2 regions of the Pseudoalteromonas sp. NCCP-2140 genome follow, and region 2 is predicted to be linked to the other one. Evidence: predicted binding sites of a transcription regulator. Region 2 holds the regulator's gene; the other holds the start of a gene.
The links. Region 2 encodes NrdR, which represses ribonucleotide reductase genes. Its sites were predicted from a motif close to AAACACNANATNTNGTGTTT; they were not measured.
Positions count from the first base shown of each region.

Region 1: nrdA (class 1a ribonucleoside-diphosphate reductase subunit alpha) is a predicted target of NrdR. The motif match lies at 1,620-1,639, and genes of this name have one in related genera.

Region 1 covers NZ_BRCZ01000001.1:436,977-440,401, reverse strand. Annotated here, with positions in the region: gene nrdA (class 1a ribonucleoside-diphosphate reductase subunit alpha) at 1-1,516, opposite strand, end outside; gene NFU46_RS02145 (HAD family hydrolase) at 1,909-2,583, opposite strand; gene ubiG (bifunctional 2-polyprenyl-6-hydroxyphenol methylase/3-demethylubiquinol 3-O-methyltransferase UbiG) at 2,583-3,293, opposite strand.
Region 2 covers NZ_BRCZ01000013.1:54,585-58,009, forward strand. Annotated here, with positions in the region: gene glyA (serine hydroxymethyltransferase) at 1-1,048, shown strand, start outside; gene nrdR (transcriptional regulator NrdR) at 1,157-1,606, shown strand; gene ribD (bifunctional diaminohydroxyphosphoribosylaminopyrimidine deaminase/5-amino-6-(5-phosphoribosylamino)uracil reductase RibD) at 1,609-2,748, shown strand; gene NFU46_RS18305 (riboflavin synthase) at 2,753-3,406, shown strand.

The DNA of each region.
Region 1 (3,425 bases), on a different contig from region 2:
CGTTTTTAGCCGCTGGAACAGGGTAGTCTTGGAAATCAAGTAAGTTATCAAGGGCACGTACTGCAAGTTCAGCAAGCTCTTCTAATTCGTCAAGTGATTCAATTGCACCTAAGTTAAACGCCGACAGCGTACAAAGTGCAATTTCACCTTCTTCGTCCATTACATTGCTAAGTGGCTTAGTTGGTAATGCAATTTCTAAACATAAGTTAGATTGACGAATTGGCGCCACAGTCGAGATGAACGGGCTGTGCGTATTACAGTGGTCAACGTTTTGTAAGTAGATACGACCTGTGCTCGCACGCTCTTGTGCAAACATTGAGAATAACTCAATCGCCTTAATACGTTTTTTACGAATTGACTCGTCTTGCTCGTATTTGATGTATAGCTCATCAAACTTCGCTTGATCTTCAAAGAACGCATCGTATAGACCTGGTACATCTGAAGGGCTAAATAATGTGATGTAATCGTCTTTGATTAAACGGCTATACATTAATTTATTGAACTGCACACCGTAGTCAAGATGACGTACACGGTTATCATCAACACCACGGTTGTTCTTAAGAACAAGTAGGTTTTCAACTTCTAAGTGCCAAAGCGGGTAGAACAACGTTGCTGCGCCGCCACGAACACCACCTTGTGAACAGCTCTTAACCGCTGTTTGGAAGTGCTTATAAAACGGAATACAACCTGTGTGGTACGCTTCGCCGTTACGAATAGGGCTACCAAGGGCACGGATGCGACCGGCATTAATACCAATACCCGCACGTTGTGATACGTATTTAACAATCGCAGACGATGTTGCATTAATAGAATCTAGGCTATCACCACATTCAATAAGTACACATGAGCTGAACTGACGTGTAGGGGTACGTACACCAGCCATGATAGGTGTAGGTAATGAAATTTTGAATGTAGATACTGCATCATAAAAACGCTTGATGTAATCAAGGCGTGTCTCTTTTGGATAATCAGAGAATAAGCTTGAAGCCACTAAGATATATAAAAACTGTGCACTTTCGTAGATTTCACCAGTAACACGGTTTTGAACTAAATACTTACCTTCAAGTTGCTTTACAGCAGCGTAGCTGAAGTTTAAGTCACGGTTGTGATCTATGTAAGCATCTAACTCGTCAATTTCTTGCTCGGTATAGTCAACAAGTAGGTGTTGATCATAACGCTTGTCTTCAACTAATTTCGTGATGTGATCGTATAAGCGTGGTGGCTCAAATTGACCGTACGCTTTTTTACGTAAATGGAATACAGCTAAGCGAGCAGCTAGGTATTGGTAATCAGGCGTATCTTTAGAGATCTGATCAGCTGCAGCTTTGATGATTGTTTCATGAATGTCATCGGTACGAATGCCGTCATAAAATTGAATATGTGATTTTAATTCAACTTGTGAGACAGACACATTCTCTAGACCTTCTGCGGCCCAAGCGATCACGCGATGGATCTTATCTAGATCAAGTGACTCTTTACGGCCGTCACGTTTGCTTACAGATAGCTGTTGGTTCATAGTTTTGCCTGTATTCCTTGGGAAATTATAGTTGTAAAGACAAAGGTATTCTTTATGTAATTATTATTATTAAACGCCAGGGTGATCTAATTGAATAACATTTAGCCACAATATCTGGTGTTGTTTAAATTGCAGATCACAAGATAGTGTGGTCTGCGCTGTTTTGCAAGGGATAGAATTGCCCCATTTTGTGGATAACTATTGGATAAACGCATTGTGTTAGTGACCATTAACCTTTGAACATTCATAGACGACGAAATTTGTAGAAATCAACAAAAGATCCAGAAAATTTACCGTTTTTAAAAATAAATTTTGAGTGATTTTTTTATCATCAATGAATGCTCAAAAGTAAATCAAATCACAATATATGGTGTTTCAGTTATCAAATAACACTATATATGGTTAAAACCATCAATCGGCGTTTGCCAATTGAAATCCGCTTGCCAGCCAAGTGCAGCGTCTACACTGGGTATATAACCCCATAACGCCGCTGCGCTGTACATATTGGCTGCTTTTGCAGCTTGAATATCACGTTCAGCATCACCGATATACAAACAACGGCTCGGATCAACGTCTAAGATCTCAGCGGTGTGTAATAGTGGATCCGGTGATGGTTTTGACACAGCTAATGTATCGCCACTCACAACCGCTTTTGCATCACGCAAAGAGGGAATAGCTTGCACTAAGGGCTCAGTTAAAAAGCCGGGCTTATTAGTCATAATGCCCCACTTAATATTGTTTTGCTCAAGTGCAATTAAAAGCTGTTCTATGCCGTTGAAGCATTTACTGTGCACAGCAATATCTTCGGCGTAGTAGTCAAGAAGCTGCTGGCGCAAGGCGAGTTGTTCAAGTTCAGGCCATTTATCACCAAAGCCCACTTCTAATAATGCATTTGCACCGTTAGAAGCAGCAGGGCGATAAACATGCTCAGCAACAGGCGCCACATTGGCATCTGTTAACACTCGGTTTAATGCACCACCTAAGTCATCCGCGGTATCGAGTAGTGTGCCATCTAAATCAAAGATAAACGCATCAAAATCGATAGATGGTGCTTGCACACCACTCATCAGGCTAGTTTCTCAAAGTGGAGGATGTAATTAACACTTACATCATCATTTAAGCTGTACTGCTTAGAAAACGGGTTATAATGAAGGCCGGTACTGGCGCGTACTTTTAATCCCGCTTCTTCTGCCCATGCAATAAGCTGTGCAGGTTTAATAAACTTTTTATGGTCATGTGTACCTTCAGGGACCATTTTTAAAAGCTTTTCAGCACCTACAATAGCAAACAAGTAGGCTTTTGGTGTTTTATTTAATGTTGAAAAGAAGACATCGGCGCCCGGTTTAGCAAGTTCAGCTACAGCACGAATAATTGAAGCAGGGTCTGGAACATGCTCAAGCATTTCCATACAAGTCACTACATCAAAGCGAGCAGGGTGCTCAGCAGCAAATTGCTCTGCAGGTACTTTTATATAATCAACAGGTACGCCTGTTTCTAAACTATGTAACTTAGCAACGGTAAGTGGCTCTTGGCCCATATCGATGCCGGTTACTTTAGCGCCCATACGCGCCATACTTTCACTTAAGATGCCGCCACCACAGCCAACATCTAAGGTTTCCTTATCAAATAAGCCGCCTACTTTATCAGCGACAAAATCCAAACGTAGAGGATTTATTTCATGAAGGGGTTTGAACTCTCCGTCGCGGTCCCACCAACGTTCTGCGATGGCTTCAAACTTTGCAATTTCTGCATTATCTACATTTTGATGCTCGGTCATAAAAAACTTCCTCGTTAATCTGAGGCCATTATATAGGGGGAAATTAATAAATCGCAAAGATTTAGCGCCTGTAAATCTAAATAAATTGTGATAGCATGGTCTGGAAATAATAACTAAAGCTCTTAAGACGGC
Region 2 (3,425 bases):
TGTTGACGTTGTTGAGCAACTAGCTATTGACCGTGCAAACGAATTATTCGGCACAGATTACGCTAACGTTCAACCACATGCGGGTTCACAAGCAAACGCAGCTGTTTTCCAAGCACTTCTTCAGCCACACGATACAGTACTAGGTATGAGCTTAGCTCATGGTGGTCACTTAACTCACGGTTCACACGTTAACTTTTCTGGTAAAACGTACAATGCAATTCAATACGGCCTAAACGATGAAACAGGCGAAATTGATTACGCTCAAGTTGAAGCACTTGCATTAGAGCACAAGCCAAAAATGATCATCGCTGGTTTCTCTGCATACTCAGGCGTTGTTGACTGGGCTAAATTCCGTGAAATCGCTGATAAAGTAGGTGCATACTTATTCGTAGATATGGCTCACGTTGCTGGTCTTATCGCAGCGGGTGTATATCCAAGCCCAATCCCTCACGCACACGTTGTTACAACAACAACTCACAAAACATTAGCAGGTCCTCGTGGCGGTCTAATCGTTTCTGCATGTGGTGATGAAGAGATCTACAAAAAGCTAAACAGCGCTGTTTTCCCTGGTGGTCAAGGTGGTCCTTTATGCCACATCATCGCTGCTAAAGCGGTTGCTTTCAAAGAAGCATTACAGCCAGAATTCAAAGCGTACCAAGCACAAGTTGTTAAGAACGCACAAGCAATGGTTGAAGTACTGCAAGAGCGTGGCTATAAAGTTGTTTCTGGTAAAACAGACAACCACTTATTCCTTCTTGACCTAATCGATAAAGATATCACAGGTAAAGATGCTGACGCTGCACTAGGTAATGCAAACATCACTGTTAATAAAAACTCAGTACCAAACGACCCACGTTCACCGTTTGTAACGTCTGGTCTTCGTATTGGTTCTCCGGCTATTACTCGCCGTGGTTTCAAAGAAGCTGAGTCAAAAGAGCTTGCAGGCTGGATCTGTGACGTACTAGACAACATCAACGATGAGTCTGTACAAGCAGAAGTAAAAGAGAAAGTTAAAGCTATCTGTAAAAAATTACCAGTTTACGCTTAATTACTGGTTAAACCGTAATTAAGATAACAATAGCGTTGTTTTTTGCTATTATAAAGGCCGCTTACTAAGCGGCTTTTTTTTGTTTTTTATAAACGGAAGTTGAACCCTATGCATTGCCCTTTTTGCACCGCAAAAGATACTAAAGTAATTGATTCTCGACTTGTTGGCGGTGGTCACCAAGTGAGACGTCGACGTGAATGTAACGAATGCCATGAGCGCTTTACCACCTTTGAAGGCGCTGAACTTGTGATGCCAAGAGTCATCAAGCAAGACGGTAGCCGCGAACCATTCAATGAAGACAAGTTACTGAATGGCTTGCATCGCGCTTTAGAGAAACGCCCAGTGAGCACTGAGCAGGTCGACGAAGTCGTTAACATCATTAAATCTCAACTTCGTGCTACAGGTGAGCGTGAAATCTCTAGCCATTTAATTGGCGAGTGCATCATGGAGTCACTGAAGAAACTCGACAAAGTGGCCTATGTGCGTTTTGCATCGGTTTATCGTTCATTTGAAGATATTCGCGAGTTTGGTGAAGAAATCGCTCGTTTAGGTGATTAATCATGTCGTTTACAGAGCTTGATACGGCTTACATGGCGCGTGCCATTGAGCTGGCTAAACAAGGTCGTTTTACTACGACGCCAAACCCGAATGTTGGCTGTGTTTTGGTTAAAGATGGCGAAATAGTCGGTGAAGGGTTTCATCAATTAGCAGGGCAGGGCCATGCTGAAGTGAATGCCTTGGCTGTAGCTGGCGACAACGCGAAAGGAGCCACTGCCTATGTGACTTTAGAGCCTTGTAGTCATTATGGACGTACTCCACCTTGTGCCGAAGGTTTAAAAGCCGCGGGTGTAAGCAAGGTGATTGCCGCTATGGTTGACCCAAACCCTGCGGTGAGTGGTCGCGGCCTACAAATTTTAGCCGACGCAGGTATTAGCGTTGCATCAGGTTTACTTGAACAACAAGCGCGCGATTTAAATAAGGGCTTTTTAAAGCGTATGGAAACTGGATTGCCATATGTGACTTGTAAAATGGCATGTAGTTTAGATGGTAAAACCGCGCTAAATAACGGCCAAAGTAAATGGATAACAGGCCCTAAAGCGCGCCAAGATGTGCAAGCATTTCGTGCACAAAGCTGTGCTATCTTAACCGGTGCAGACACCGTTATTACTGATAATGCCAAACTTAATGTTCGTGTTGGTGAGTTGCCATTTACCATGCCAACATCGTTGCCTTTGCGCCAACCAACCCGAATCATTATTGACTCACAAAACAGGTTAACGCCTGAGCTTGCGTTATTCAGCATCGAGAGCCCGGTGATAATTTTTACCACTTCGCTTGATAATCACACCAAATGGCCTCACTTTGTTAAACACGAAGTAGTACCAGCAATTAACAATAAAGTTGATTTATCGGCGGTTTTAAAGCGTCTTGCTGAACTACAATTTAATCATATTTGGCTCGAAGCGGGTGCAACCCTTGCTGGTGTGTTCGCAGAGCAAGATTTAATTGACGAATACATTGTTTATATTGCCCCTAAGTTAATAGGTGATATGGGCAAAAGCTTACTAAACTTTGCAGAAGTCACCATGATGAGTGATATCACTGAACTGACCTTTACTGATACAGTGATGATTGGCGATGATATTCGCTTAACAGCGATAAAAGCAAAGCAAGCCACAGACATTGAAAATAAAGAGTAGCACTATGTTTACTGGAATTATTGAAGCAACAGGTAAAATTGTTGAACTAACACAAAAGCAAGGTGATCTAGCTATTCGTATTCAAAGCCCTAATTTGGATATGAAAGACGTCAAGCTCGGTGACAGTATTGCCACCAATGGTGTGTGTTTAACGGTTGTCGCTAAACATAGCGATGGTTTTAGTGCTGACTTATCAAACGAAACAATTAGCTTAACTGGGTTTGCACATTATAAAAAAGGTCAAACAGTTAACCTTGAAAAAGCCATGCAACCGGTTTCTCGCTTAGGTGGGCACTTAGTGTCAGGGCATGTTGATGGTATTGCGACTGTCGAAAGTATTAGTCCCAATGCTCGTGCAACCGAGTACTGGTTAAGCACAGACAATGATTTAATGAAGTACATTCCGTACAAAGGTTCGGTGTGTATTGATGGCATTAGCTTAACCGTTAACGAGGTTGAGCAAAATCGCTTTAAGCTGACGATTGTTCCGCATACTGCAGAGCAAACAACGATTGCAGAATTTCAGGTGGGGACTCAGGTGAACTTAGAAGTTGACCAGATTGCTCGCTATTTAGAGCGCCTAATTAAAGGGGCTGAACAACCTTCCCGTTCAGACATATCAATGAGCTTGCTAGCACAAGCTGGCTTTATTAAATAAGCACAGATACGTCACTATT